2 regions of the Oceanobacillus iheyensis HTE831 genome follow, and region 1 is predicted to be linked to the other one. Evidence: predicted binding sites of a transcription regulator. Region 1 holds the regulator's gene; the other holds the start of a gene.
What was found. Region 1 encodes CtsR, which represses protease genes until heat stress. Its sites were predicted from a motif close to ATGGTCAATAAAGGTCAAACA; they were not measured.
Positions count from the first base shown of each region.

Region 2: a site for CtsR is predicted at 1,841-1,861, ahead of clpP (ATP-dependent Clp endopeptidase proteolytic subunit ClpP). Genes of this name have one in related genera too.

Region 1 covers NC_004193.1:105,244-113,079, forward strand. Annotated here, with positions in the region: rRNA gene OB_RS00595 (23S ribosomal RNA) at 11-2,932, shown strand; rRNA gene rrf (5S ribosomal RNA) at 3,065-3,180, shown strand; gene OB_RS00605 (MgtC/SapB family protein) at 3,301-3,999, shown strand; gene OB_RS00610 (CtsR family transcriptional regulator) at 4,196-4,663, shown strand; gene OB_RS00615 (UvrB/UvrC motif-containing protein) at 4,686-5,243, shown strand; gene OB_RS00620 (protein arginine kinase) at 5,240-6,304, shown strand; gene clpC (ATP-dependent protease ATP-binding subunit ClpC) at 6,449-7,836, shown strand, end outside.
Region 2 covers NC_004193.1:2,507,356-2,515,191, reverse strand. Annotated here, with positions in the region: gene OB_RS12625 (glycosyltransferase) at 1-655, shown strand, start outside; gene OB_RS12620 (hypothetical protein) at 667-1,170, shown strand; gene clpP (ATP-dependent Clp endopeptidase proteolytic subunit ClpP) at 1,189-1,770, opposite strand; tRNA gene OB_RS12610 (tRNA-Arg) at 2,011-2,086, shown strand; gene OB_RS12600 (shikimate kinase) at 2,451-3,002, opposite strand; gene OB_RS12595 (reverse transcriptase-like protein) at 3,067-3,459, opposite strand; gene OB_RS12590 (ABC transporter ATP-binding protein) at 3,641-4,666, shown strand; gene OB_RS12585 (ABC transporter ATP-binding protein) at 4,632-5,654, shown strand; gene OB_RS12580 (ABC transporter substrate-binding protein) at 5,651-7,312, shown strand; gene OB_RS12575 (ABC transporter permease) at 7,803-7,836, shown strand, end outside.

The DNA.
Region 1 (7,836 bases):
GAAATAACTTAGTTAAGTGAATAAGGGCGCACGGTGGATGCCTTGGCACTAGGAGCTGACGAAGGACGGGACTAACACCGATATGCCTCGGGGAGTTGTAAGTAAACTTTGATCCGGGGATTTCCGAATGGGGAAACCCACTGTTCGTAATGGAGCAGTACCTATACCTCAATACATAGGGTATAGGGAGCAGACCCGGGGAACTGAAACATCTCAGTACCTGGAGGAAGAGAAAGAAACCTCGATTTCCTGAGTAGCGGCGAGCGAAACGGAAAGAGCCCAAACCAGAAAGCTTGCTTTCTGGGGTTGTAGGACACTCCTTTGGAGTTACAAAGAAATTCTTTAAATGAATCGATCTGGAAAGGTCAGCCGAAGAAGGTAACAGCCCTGTAATTGAAAAGGAATTTCCTCCGGAGTGTATCCTGAGTACGGCGGAACACGTGGAATTCCGTCGGAATCCGGGAGGACCATCTCCCAAGGCTAAATACTCCCTAGTGACCGATAGTGAACCAGTACCGTGAGGGAAAGGTGAAAAGCACCCCGGAAGGGGAGTGAAATAGAACCTGAAACCGTGTGCCTACAAGTAGTCGAAGCCCGTTAATGGGTGACGGCGTACCTTTTGTAGAATGGACCGGCGAGTTACGATCCCATGCAAGGTTAAGTGGAAGACACGGAGCCGCAGCGAAAGCGAGTCTGAATAGGGCGAATATAGTATGTGGTCGTAGACCCGAAACCGTGTGATCTACCCATGTCCAGGGTGAAGGTCAGGTAACACTGACTGGAGGCCCGAACCCACGTATGTTGAAAAATGCGGGGATGAGGTGTGGGTAGGGGTGAAATGCCAATCGAACACGGAGATAGCTGGTTCTCTCCGAAATAGCTTTAGGGCTAGCCTCAAGATGATGAGTACTGGAGGTAGAGCACTGATTGGACTAGGGGCCCCTACCGGGTTACCGAATTCAGTCAAACTCCGAATGCCAGTTACTTAAACTTGGGAGTCAGACTATGGGTGATAAGGTTCATAGTCGAAAGGGAAACAGCCCAGACCGCCAGCTAAGGTCCCAAAGTATACGTTAAGTGGAAAAGGATGTGGAGTTGCCCAGACAACCAGGATGTTGGCTTAGAAGCAGCCACCATTTAAAGAGTGCGTAATAGCTCACTGGTCGAGTGACTCTGCGCCGAAAATGTACCGGGGCTAAACGTATCACCGAAGCTGCGGATTGTTCTTACGAACAATGGTAGGAGAGCGTTCTAAGTGCTGCGAAGTCAGACCGTGAGGACTGGTGGAGCGCTTAGAAGTGAGAATGCCGGTATGAGTAGCGAAAAAAGAGTGAGAATCTCTTTCACCGAATGCCTAAGGTTTCCTGAGGAAGGCTCGTCCTCTCAGGGTTAGTCGGGACCTAAGCCGAGGCCGATAGGCGTAGGCGATGGACAACAGGTAGATATTCCTGTACCACCTCATGATTGTTTGAGCGATGGGGGGACGCAGTAGGATAAGGAATGCGCACCGATGGACGTGTGCGCCCAAGCAGTGAGAAAGTCAGATAGGCAAATCCGTCTGGCAATTTCAAGCTGTGATGGGGAGGGAAATTGAGTACCGAAGTTCCGGATTTCACACTGCCAAGAAAAGCCTCTAGTTAGATCATAGGTGCCCGTACCGCAAACCGACACAGGTAGGCGAGGAGAGAATCCTAAGGTGAGCGGGAGAACTCTCGTTAAGGAACTCGGCAAAATGACCCCGTAACTTCGGGAGAAGGGGTGCTCCTTCATAGGAGGAGCCGCAGTGAATAGGCCCAAGCGACTGTTTAGCAAAAACACAGGTCTCTGCGAAGCCGAAAGGCGAAGTATAGGGGCTGACACCTGCCCGGTGCTGGAAGGTTAAGGGGACGAGTTAGCTCTTCGGAGCGAAGCTTTGAACCGAAGCCCCAGTAAACGGCGGCCGTAACTATAACGGTCCTAAGGTAGCGAAATTCCTTGTCGGGTAAGTTCCGACCCGCACGAAAGGTGCAACGACTTGGGCACTGTCTCAACGAGAGACCCGGTGAAATTATACTATGCGTGAAGATGCGCATTACCCGCGACAGGACGGAAAGACCCCGTGGAGCTTTACTGTAGCCTGATATTGAATGTTTGTGCAGCTTGTACAGGATAGGTGGGAGCCTTTGAAGCGTGAGCGCTAGCTTACGTGGAGGCACCCGTGGGATACCACCCTCGCTGTATGAACATTCTAACCCAGGACCGTGATCCGGTTCGGAGACAGTGTCAGGCGGGCAGTTTGACTGGGGCGGTCGCCTCCCAAAGAGTAACGGAGGCGCCCAAAGGTTCCCTCAGAATGGTTGGAAATCATTCGTAGAGTGTAAAGGCAGAAGGGAGCTTGACTGCGAGACCTACAAGTCGAGCAGGGACGAAAGTCGGGCTTAGTGATCCGGTGGTTCCGCATGGAAGGGCCATCGCTCAACGGATAAAAGCTACCCCGGGGATAACAGGCTTATCTCCCCCAAGAGTTCACATCGACGGGGAGGTTTGGCACCTCGATGTCGGCTCATCGCATCCTGGGGCTGTAGTCGGTCCCAAGGGTTGGGCTGTTCGCCCATTAAAGCGGTACGCGAGCTGGGTTCAGAACGTCGTGAGACAGTTCGGTCCCTATCCGTCGTGGGCGTTGGAAGTTTGAGAGGAGCTGTCCTTAGTACGAGAGGACCGGGATGGACACACCGCTGGTGTACCAGTTGTTCCGCCAGGAGCATGGCTGGGTAGCTACGTGTGGTAAGGATAAGTGCTGAAAGCATCTAAGCATGAAGCCCCCCTCAAGATGAAACTTCCCATCACTTCGAGTGAGTAAGATCCCTCAGAGACGATGAGGTTGATAGGTCCGAGGTGGAAGCGTGGCGACACGTGCAGCTGACGGATACTAATTGATCGAGGACTTATCTAAGTTCTTATATTGATGTCACGTTACTCTTATTTAGTTTTTAGGGTACAATCCTAAAAAAGTGTTGCATTTTGTCTAAGAAATGCATATAATATAACTTGTCCTTATTTTTTTGGACTACATATTATACGAAAGTCTGGTAGCGATAGCGAAGAGGCCACACCTGTTCCCATGCCGAACACAGAAGTTAAGCTCTTCAGCGCCGATGGTAGTTGGGGCTTTGCCCCTGCAAGAGTAGGACGCCGCCAGGCAACGAAAAAGAGTTAAGCATTATTTGCTTAACTCTTTTTGTTATAACTAGATATTCATACGATATAAAATAAAAGCATAATTATATAGTTGGTTAACAAATAAAGAGGGGAGGAAAATGCATGACTTCCTTAGTGGAATATTTAGTAGGAGAAGATTTTTTAGTTATTGCTGGTAGATTATTCATTGCATTAATATTATCTGGGTTAATTGGTTTTGAACGTGAAATTAATAATCATTCAGCAGGTTTTCGAACACATATATTAGTGGGTGTTGGATCTTGTCTAATGATGATTTTATCACTTTTTGGATTTTTGAGTTTTATGGAAATGCATGATAATGTTCAATTTGACCCAGCACGTATTCCTTCTTATGTCATTAGTGGAATAGGTTTTCTAGGGGCTGGAACTATTATAGTATATGGAGGTACAATACGAGGCCTTACTACAGCAGCATCTATTTGGACTGTAGCAGGTATTGGTTTGGTAATTGGTGCAGGTATGTATAGTGTCGCTATTGTAGCTACCCTTATTATTCTTGTGAGTTTAATTTTCCTAAATCAAATAGAAAATCTTTTTCCAAAGTATAAGTCTAGCAACTTCTTAGAAATCATTGCTTCTGATGGATTTCATCTATCTAGAGCTGTAGAAGTAATTGAAAAATATCATTTTACCGTGAAACGGGTTGAGATTCAAACACTTGAAGGTGGACAAAGAAAAATACATGTTTGGACCAATATAAGAAAAAATAACGAATTGATGAATGTATTCGATGAAATATCCAATATGGACTCTGTCCAAAATGTATCTAAACTAAATTAACCTTATATCGTAAGAGATTCTTTAAAAAAGGTCTTTTACGATATAAGGTTTTTGTTTTGATTTTAGTATTATTTGTCTAAAATAAGATATGTAATCTATTTGCAAGTTTATTTAATTAGCGTATAATAAAAATATAGTCAAAGATAGTCAAAGTCAAAAACAAATTTACATCTTTATAAGATATGAGGTGCAAATTATGAGCAATATATCTGACATAATCGAGCAGTATTTAAAGAAAGTTTTACAATCACAAGGAAAAGATGTTATTGAAATTAAACGAAGTGAGATTGCGGATCAATTTCAATGTGTACCATCTCAAATTAATTATGTAATTAATACAAGATTTACAATAGAGAAAGGATATATTGTTGAGAGTAAACGTGGTGGCGGTGGATATATTCGGATAATGCGAATTCAGCATCAAAGTCAGTCTGTATTAATTGATGAGATTATACAATTAATTGGTGACTCTATCCCACAGCGATCAGCAATTGATATTTTGGAAAGATTACTGGAAGAGGATTTAGTTACTGAACGAGAAGCTAAACTGATGGTTTCAGCAATTGATAGAACGACACTTGCGTTTCAATTACCAATTAGAGATGAAATTCGTGCTCGAATTTTAATCTCTATGTTAACAACACTTAAATATTTGAATAAATAATTCATGTAAGGGGGAATGGATTTTGGAATGCCAAGAATGTCATGAAAACCCAGCGACACTTCACTTTAAACATGTAATTAATGGAGAGGAAAGAAAGTTAAGTCTGTGTGAGACGTGTGCAAAGAAAAAAGGTTATGTTACATTTCCTGAAGAAGGGTATTCCCTGCATGACTTACTCACTGGATTATTTAATGTAGAGACATTAAATATGAATTCAACAAGTGCCAATCAAACGAAACAGTTAAAAGAAGTGACATGCTCTTCATGTGGCATGACTTTTTCTGAGTTTAAAAAAATAGGAAAATTCGGTTGTGCTAATTGTTATTCTTCATTTGCACAAAAAGTTGAACCAATATTTCGCAGGGTTCATGCGGGAAATACTAAGCATAACGGAAAGATTCCTAAACGTACAGGAACAAACTTAAAAACTAGACGACAGATTGAAATGTATAAACAAGAATTAAAAAAGTTTATTGATGATGAAGAGTTTGAAAAAGCGGCTGAATATAGAGATAAGATTAAGGCTTTGCAAGCAAAAGCTTCTCAGGAAGATGATTCGAAAGAGGGTGATGATCAATGACATTAGATAAATTTATTGATCAAGCAATTAGCCCTTGGATGCGCGAAGAAGGTCCTGATAAAGACATCGTAATGAGTAGTCGGATAAGACTTGCAAGAAATTTTGCCAACCAAACTTATCCTATATTAGCTAAGGAAGAAAAATTAGTTGAGATTCAAGAATTTATTCGAGATGAATATGCAAATAAATCTTTTCAAACGTATAAAGATTTGCAGTATGTTCCTTTGACAGATTTATCACCAGTTGAAAAAAGTGTGCTAGTAGAAAAACATTTAATAAGTCCACATTTAATAAAACATTCCGATTTTGCTGCTACATTAATTTCGGAAAATGAGCAAGTCTCTATAATGGTTAATGAGGAAGACCATCTTCGCATACAAGTATATTATCCAGGTCTTCAATTAAAAACAGCTTTAGAGCAATCATTCGCATTAGATGATTGGTTAGAAGAAAAAGTGGATTATGCATTTGATGAGACAAAAGGGTATTTAACAAGTTGTCCAACGAATGTTGGAACAGGAATGAGAGCTTCCGTAATGATGCACTTGCCTGCATTGGTTCTTACCAAACAGATTAATCGTCTAATCCCTGCAATAAGTCAATTTGGGTTAGTCGTTAGAGGTATATATGGAGAGGGAAGCGAAGCGCTCGGAAATATATTTCAAGTTTCTAACCAAATCACCTTAGGTAAATCCGAACAAGATATTGTAGATGATCTAGAAAGTGTCGTTCATCAACTTATTGAGCATGAACGAATGGCACGTAATCATATACTAGAAAGAACAGGGAAAAAGTTAGAGGATCGTATTTTCCGATCGTACGGGACACTAGCATATAGCCGTATTATTGACTCTAAAGAAGCATCTAAGTGTATTTCGGATGTTCGACTTGGAATTGACCTGGGATTGATAGACAACACTTCTGGTAACATTCTGAATGAATTAATGGTTCTAACGCAACCAGGTTTCTTACAACATTATGCGAATCGATCTCTACGGCCAGATGAGCGAGATGTTTTACGTGCATCGGTGATTCGAGAGAGATTGAAGCTAGAAGAGTAACGTATGTATAAATGTTTAGAGATAATGAATACAAGGAATAAGTTAGAAGGCTTTTGTTTCTACGTATAATCACATTTAAATATATAGCCGATATTCGACCTACCGATATCGATTAAATCTCAGAATAATAGGAGGAAAATCCTTATGATGTTTGGACGCTTTACAGAAAGAGCACAAAAAGTACTCGCACTATCACAGGAAGAAGCAGTACGTTTAGGACATAATAACATTGGTACAGAACACATTTTGCTAGGACTTGTACGAGAAGGAGAAGGAATTGCAGCAAAAGCTCTACAATCTCTAGGTCTAGAAGTATCCAAAATACAAGAAGAAGTAGAGAAATTAATCGGAGTAGGAAAACAACCTACACAATCGATTCACTATACACCTCGTGCCAAAAAAGTAGTTGAACTTTCTCAAGATGAAGCACGAAAACTAGGTCACTCTTATGTAGGTACAGAGCATATTCTACTTGGATTGATTAGAGAAGGAGAAGGAGTAGCTGCTAGAGTACTTAATAATCTAGGTGTAAGTCTTAATAAAGCAAGACAACAAGTTCTCCAACTACTAGGTAGCAATGAATCACAAGCTGGTCGTCAAGGGCGTTCAGGACAACAGTCAAATGCAAGCACACCAACATTGGATTCATTAGCTCGAGATTTAACAGTTAGTGCCAAAGAGGGCAAAATTGACCCAGTAATTGGTCGCTCTAAAGAAATTGAACGAGTGATTCAAGTGCTTAGCCGTCGTACAAAGAACAATCCTGTTTTGATAGGGGAACCTGGTGTAGGTAAAACGGCTGTCGCCGAAGGACTTGCACAACAAATTATAGACAATGAAGTTCCAGAAACCTTACGTGATAAACGAGTAATGACATTAGACATGGGGACAGTTGTTGCCGGTACAAAATATCGTGGTGAATTCGAAGACCGCTTGAAGAAAGTAATGGAAGAAATTCGCCAGGCAGGTAATATTATTCTATTCATTGATGAGTTACACACGCTTATCGGAGCTGGAGGAGCAGAAGGGGCTATTGATGCTTCAAACATCCTCAAACCATCTCTTGCACGTGGAGAATTACAATGTATTGGTGCAACTACACTTGATGAATATCGGAAATATATTGAAAAAGACGCTGCATTAGAACGACGTTTCCAACCAATTCAAGTAGATGAACCAACATTGGAAGAAACCATTCAAATTCTAAATGGATTACGTGATCGTTATGAAGCGCATCACCGTGTAACCATTACTGACGAAGCGATCGAAGCAGCAGCTTCACTATCTGATCGTTATATTACCGATCGATTCTTGCCAGATAAAGCGATTGACTTAATCGACGAAGCAGGATCAAAAGTAAGGTTACGCTCTTATACTGTTCCACCAAACTTAAAAGAGTTGGAACAGAAACTAGATGAAGTTCGTAAAGAAAAAGACGCGGCGGTACAAAGCCAAGAATTTGAAAAAGCTGCATCTTTACGAGATTCGGAGCAACGTTTCCGCGAAGAATTAGAAACAACGAAAAATCAATG
Region 2 (7,836 bases), 1.2 Mb from region 1:
ACCTTATCATATTGTGAAGAAGTGGTATGAAAGCTTTTCTGTAGTTTTTAATATCATTGTAGTCACAGGTATGAACGTATTTACTCCTATTAAAAGTAAACTTAAACCTGCTGGAGCTTTTGGGCCAACTATTATTTGCTCTAAGGAGGATTATTTTAATTCTGGAGGACATTTTAAGTATTGTGACTCAGTAATGGATAATTTTGGACTTGCAAAAGCAATAGAGGAGAAAGGGTTACCCATACATTGTTACCTAGGAAAGCAAACCATTCATTTTCGAATGTATCCAAATGGAATAAAACAGTTAGTCGAAGGGTGGACTAAAAGTTTCGCAACTGCTTCCGAATCTACGCATCCTTTAGTAATGACGTTAATTAGTATGTGGATATCAGGGGCATTTGTTGCATCACTATTATTAATTATTTCTCCTATGCTTAGTAATAGTAATTGGATAATCATAAGTTTTATATTATATAGTATTTATGCAGTTCAATGTTATGTTTTGGCAAGAAGAGTTGGAAATTTTCCGTTTTTCCCTCATTTCCTTTTCTACCCAGTGTTATTTTTATTTTTTACAATAGTATTTATTCGTTCTCTTTATTTGACGAAAGTGAAGAAATCGGTGAAATGGAAGGGAAGAGATATTGATGTATAGGAGCGCTCATAATGCCTATTGTTGAATTAAGTAATTGGCTCATACTAGTTCTTGATATTATGGCATGGACTTTAATTCATTTAGGAGTTTCTTTGTTTACATTATTACTTCCAGAGAAGACTTTTTACAGTAAAGGAAGACTTTATAAATTACGGTCTTGGGAAATGCAAGGAGGTTTCTGGAAACGAAAGCTCCATGTACATCGCTGGAAATATATTATTCCAGATGGTGCATCTTTATTTAAAAAGGGATTTAAAAAAAAGAAGTTGAATGAAGTTTCCATAGAGTATTTAAAAAAATTCGAAATGGAAACACGAAGAGCGGAATTAACCCATTGGTTATGTATACCACCTGCTTTTTTATTTTTTCTGTGGAACCCAATTTGGGCAGGGTGGATAATGGTTTTATATGCTTGCCTTTTTAATTTCCCTATTATTGTTCTTCAACGATACAATCGTGGTAGGTTGCGAAGGATATTAATCTTAAAAGACACAAAAAATGTTGAGCTAGAGTAAGCTCAACATTTTTAATGACTATTTACGTTCTAGAATTTTATCAATTAAGCCGTATTCCACAGACTGATCAGCAGTCATGAAATTATCACGTTCTGTATCACGTTCAATAACTTCAATAGGTTGACCTGTTTTCTCAGCCATGATTTCATTCATACGACGTTTAATATCAATAATACGTTTTGCATGAATTTCAATATCTGTAGCTTGACCTTGCGTACCACCTAAAGGTTGGTGAATCATGATTTCACTATTTGGTAAAGCAAATCGTTTGCCTTTTTCACCAGCTGTAAGTAGGAAAGCACCCATAGATGCTGCCATACCGATACAAATAGTAGATACGTTTGGCTTAATGAAATTCATCGTATCATAAATCGCCATCCCAGCTGTGATCGAACCACCAGGTGAATTAATGTATAAGGAGATATCTTTATCTGGGTCTTCAGCTTCTAAGAAAAGTAGCTGTGCTACAATGGAATTGGACACATTATCATCAATTCCGCTTCCTAATAAGATAATACGATCTTTAAGTAAACGAGAGTAAATATCATATGCGCGCTCTCCACGGTTAGTTTGTTCAATAACTGTAGGTACTAAATTCATCATACATCCTCCTTTAATTTCCAATTGAAATAGTTCTTCCATGGAATGTGTATACATTTATCATAGCTTATTGGTCAATAAAGGTCAAACAAAAAGTTTAACGAATCATTTACCTTTTCCATGATTCCCCATTTCATTAATTATAAACGTATTCCTTTTTTAATAAAAGCATTAAAAAATCCTTGTTTCTCTGTACGAACGCTTGTATAATAGTGGATGTGTCTTCAAAAATTTAAATATGCGCCCGTAGCTCAGTTGGATAGAGCACTGGTTTCCGGTACCAGGTTTGCCGGGGGTTCGAATCCCTCCGGGCGCGTCAGTTAAACATAAAAAAGACAAGGGATAGATTTTTTCCCTTGTCTTTTTTATATAGTTATGCAAAATCAAATGATTATAGGTTTATTGATATAAAGGAAGTATTGTTAAAATTATTGCATCTTATTTCTGCAATAAAAATCATGATAATCCCTATGATTAAGAAAATAAATGGGATTATCGAAAATATAAATGCTTCAGAAATGATAAGGACAGTAATCAAACCGATAAACATAACGAAGGTAAATTGGATTAAAAAAATGAAGTTGACTTTTTCTTTTGATGCTTGCTTTGTTTTAGTCCATATAAATATTGGTACTATGATGGCTATAACTAAAGTAATTAACCAGAATAGGTAAGCTTTCTCATGAAGTAGGTTCATATATATCCCATGCTAATTTTAGTGATTCGGCGATATAATCGGCAACTTCTTCTATCTCATGATAATCTGTATCTACTCTAGAATGATGTTGCTCATATATTGGCTTTCTGTCTTCATATAATTGTTTCATTTCCTTCATAGTCTTGCCTTGAAGTACTGGTCGACTTTCCATTAAAAGTTCGATACGGTCTTTCCAACGATCCCAAGACAAATCGAGATAAAATATAATACTAGAGTTTAAACAAATTTCTTGTATTTCCTTTTGTAAAAATGCTCCTCCACCTAAAGAAACAACTTTTAATCGTTGTTGGCATATTTCAGATATAATATCTTTTTCCGCATTGCGAAATGTTTTTTCTCCATATAATCGAAAAATATCTTTAGTTGGCATCTTGAATCTTTTTTCGATTTCTTCATCAATATCTATAAAATCACGGTATAATTTTTTTGCTACCGTCTTACCAATCGTCGTTTTTCCAACGCCCATAAAACCTATTAAAACTATACTTTGTTCTCTTAATGGAAACTTCCCCATGTTGTTCCTCCTACATACAATCTTTACGTTATTATAATGGAATAAATCTAAGTTTGCACGAATTTTAAGGATGATGCTGAATGGCTTTTTTTGCAAGTTTATCCGCATGATAATTCTTCTTTTCAGGAATCCATTTGATAAAGAAGAATGGAAACTCTGATGAGACTTGATTTATTGTATGCAATAAGGATTGAAACACTATATTTTTAGTATGGCCTTTTTCAATTAAGTCTGCTGCTACCTTAGAATCTGTCCGAAATGACAATATCTCGTTAGGAAAATGTTCCTTACATACTTGTAGTCCATGAATGATTGCATGGAATTCTGCTTCATGATTTGACATAGAAGGAAGCGGTATAGAATATTGATAGCTTTGTTTGCCATCTTTTATATAGATTCCCGCTCCGCCAATGCCTGGATTCCCTAATGTTGCTCCATCTGTATATACCTCAATCATTATGAACACCTCAAACTGTTAACTTTAAAATACTTATACAGTATATAAGATTTTCAAATAAAATGAAAACAGTGTAAAAATATTAGTAACATACTAAATAATATTTATGTTGCAATTTTAGGTAATTTTCAGTATATTATAAGAAACTCTTTTCAATATAGAAAAAAGGGGGGGAGAATCTTTGTCTGAAGTAATTCTTGAATTAAAGAATCTCAGTACTCACTTTACGACAAAGAAGGAGATAGTTCCCGCTGTCGATCGAGTGAGTTTGCAAATAAAAAAAGGAGAGGTAGTTGGGATTGTTGGAGAATCAGGTTCAGGGAAAAGTGTAACATCTCTATCAATTATGAAATTAATACCTAACCCTCCAGGAAAGATTGTAGAAGGCGAGATCATGTTTAAAGGAGAAGATTTAACACAGGCAACAGAGAAAAAAATGAAAAAAATACGTGGTAATGAAATATCAATGATATTCCAAGAGCCAATGACTTCTTTAAATCCACTTTTTACGATTGGTAATCAAATGTGTGAAGCGATTCGTTTACATCATAAGATGAAAAAGAAAGAAGCAATTGATAAATCAATAGATATGCTGAAATTAGTAGGTATAGCAAGAGCTGAATCCATCGTTAATGAATATCCCCATCAACTCTCTGGGGGTATGAGACAAAGAGTTATGATTGCTATGTCGATGGCTTGTAATCCAGAGTTATTAATAGCGGATGAACCTACAACAGCGTTGGATGTAACGATCCAAGCACAAATTTTAGACCTAATGAAGAATTTGAATGATGAGCAAGGTACAGCAATTTTATTAATTACACATGATTTAGGTGTAGTAGCTGATATATGTGATCGAGTAGTCGTAATGTATTCTGGACAAGTTGTTGAACAAGGAACAAAGCGTGAAGTGTTGAAAGACCCGAGACATCCTTATACGAAAGGACTTATACGCTCTCTGCCAAACTTACGAGAAAAAGAACAGCAACTTTATTCTATACCAGGTACAGTTGCTAAACCAAATCTTGAACAAGTTGGATGCAGGTTTGCTCCTAGGTGTGAATTTGCATATGAGCGTTGCTTTAAAGAAAACCCAGATTTGTATGATATAGGTGAAGGCAGAACAAGTAGATGTTTTCTTCAAGATGAAATAGAAGGGGGAGTTCTAGCTAATGGCTCAACACAATCAACCCCTCTTGGAGGTTAGAAGCCTTAAGAAATACTTTCCTGTTAAAGGTGGCGTTTTGGGACGCTCTGTAGGAGAGGTGAAAGCAGTTGATGATGTAAGTTTTGAAGTATACCCTGGGGAGATTTTAGGAATAGTCGGTGAGTCTGGTTGCGGTAAATCTACTACAGGCAAAGCAATTTTACGGTTAATCGAACCGACGGAAGGAGAAGTAATCTTTCAAGGAAAAGATATTACCAAACTGAACGCTGAGCAAATGAGATTGCTTAGGAAAGATATGCAAATTATTTTTCAAGACCCCTATGCATCCTTAAATCCAAGACATACTGTCGAGAAAATCATTAATGAACCGTTAATGATTCATACGGATGCCAAAAAAGCAGAAAGAAGAAAAAGGATAAAAGAATTATTGGAGGTTGTGGGGCTTAGTCCTTATCATGCCTCACGTTATCCCCATCAATTTAGCGGTGGACAGAGGCAACGTATTGGGATTGCGCGGGCACTTGCTAATAATCCGAAACTAATAATATGTGACGAACCTGTATCTGCTTTGGATGTTTCCGTACAATCCCAAGTGTTAAATTTAATGGAAAAACTTCGCGATGAATTCCAGTTAACATACATATTCATAGCGCATGATTTAAGTGTAGTAAAGCATATAAGTGATCGTGTTGGTGTGATGTATCTAGGAAAAATGGTGGAAATTGCACCTAAAGATCAGTTATACGATAATGCGAAACATCCATACACGCAAGCATTGTTATCAGCAGTGCCTGATCCTGATCCAGATGTTCAACGAGAGAGAATTATTTTAGAAGGCGATGTTCCAAGTCCACAGGATCCACCAAGCGGATGTCCATTTCATACAAGATGTCCGATGGCAATGGACATATGTAGACAAGAGTTACCGCAGTTTTTACCAGTTGAGGATAATCATGTTGTTGCTTGTCATTTATATAGTGATGAACAGCAATATTTATCAAAACAAAAAGAGGGGGAACTAGTATGAAAAAGAAATATCTGATTTTGTTAATGCTTGCATTTGTATTATTGATAATGGCTGCATGTTCCGGCGATGGTGGAGCAAATCCGGAAGATGCTAATGATGATGCAGGAACAGAAGATAATGGTTCTGATGCTTCCGCTTCTGAGGATCAAGTACTTGTTTTTGCACGAGGTGGAGATTCTGAAAGTTTAGATCCTGGGAGTACCACTGATGGAGAATCCTCAAGAGTAACTAGACAAATTCTCGAAAGTTTACTAGATTTTGATAAAGAATCGTTCGAAATAAAACCAGGTTTAGCACATGATTGGGATATATCAGAAGATGGTCTTACGTACACTTTCTATTTAGAAGAAGGGGTTACTTTCCATGATGGGACAGATTTTAATGCTGAAGCTGTAAAAACGAATTTTGAACGCTGGGCAGATCCAAATCATGAGTATGCCTTTACGGATGAAGGATTTGTTTACAATATTTACGGTACGATGTTTGGCGGTTTTGAAGGTGATGAAGGACATGTTATAGACGAAATCAATGCGGTTAGTGAACATGAAGTGGAATTCGTATTAAAAGAACCACTAGGATTCTTTTTACAGAATCTAGCGATGTCTTATTTTGCAATAACTTCTCCTGCTGCCTTAGAGGAATATGGTCCAGATATTACTGAAAACCCAGTGGGTACAGGGCCGTTTAAATTTAATAATTGGAGTAAGAATGACTCCATTGTATTAGATAAGTTTGAAGATTATCGAGTTGAAGGGCTTCCTAAACTAGATCAGGTTATTTTCCAAGTAATACCGGATAATTCAGCACGACTAATTGCTTTGCAATCAGGTGAAATTGATATGATGGATGGTTTAAATCCGGATGATGCTGCTGGTCTCGAAGGGGAAGAAGGAATTGAATTATTAACTCGTGGTGAGAATAACTTTGGATATGTAGGATTCCATACCCAAAAAGAACCAGTTGATCAAAAAGAAGTGAGACAGGCAATTAATTATGCAATTAATAAACAAGCAATCGCTGATGCATTATATGCGGGTTATGCAACTACTGCAAAGAACCCACTGCCACCAAGCTATCTAGGATATAACGATGGAGTAGAGGGATATGAATATAATCCTGATCGAGCGAGAGAATTGTTAGAGGAAGCAGGACACGCAGACGGTCTTGAAATTGAATTAATGATTTCTCCAACCGCTCGACCTTACATGCCAGATCCGGAAACAGTTGCTCAAATTGTACAAGAAAACCTATCTGAAGTTGGTATTGAGTTAACAATTACGTCACATGAATGGGCTCCATACCTCGAGTTAACAGAACAAGGAGAACACCAAATGTACATTTTAGGATGGTCTGGTACAAATGGTGATCCGGATTATTTCCTAAGTAGTTTATTGCATAGCTCTAACATTGGAAGTAGTAACAATACGTTCTATGAAAACTCTGAAGTAGATGATTTATTAAATCAGGCTAAACGTGCGGTTGATCAAGATGAACGTGCAGATTTATATATGCAGGCTCAAGAATTAATATCTGAAGATTCACCAATGGTGACACTTGTGCACTCGACGCCGGTAATGGCTATCTCGTCAAATGTACAAAATTATGTTCCACACCCATCTACAAGTGAATCCTTAGCAGAAGTACAATTAGGAGAATAAAGGTAAGAGGTTGGGATAAAAGTATAGCAATTGATAAATTCGAATGGGTGACTTTGTACACCCGTTCAGAAATACAATGTGCTTATCTAACGGCGGATGGTGAGCCTTCAGATGCTTATGCATAGCATCTGGGTCTCACCTATGCCTTCTTTCCACAGAACAAGGAACATCTCGACAGCATTGCATTGATCGTAAGCAGAAAATCGATTTTTGATTTTAAGGATTCTCCGTATATTCTTACGCTCATTTAATTATTCTTTTTATTTTATAGTTTTGTCACATTAACTTTTTCTTAGTATGTAACCATAAACTACTTCGATTCGAACAATGAATCTACAAATATTATTTAATTGTTGACGTAAGAAGTAGATTTATAGGCTTTACCCCAAAATAATCATCGTTTGTGTGTGCAAATAACCCATACTTTTTGATTATCTATGGACCTTTAACACATAGAATAAAGTGAAAACCATTAGTCTGAGGTGATGATATGCTAGCTTACATAGGTCGTAGATTATTAATGC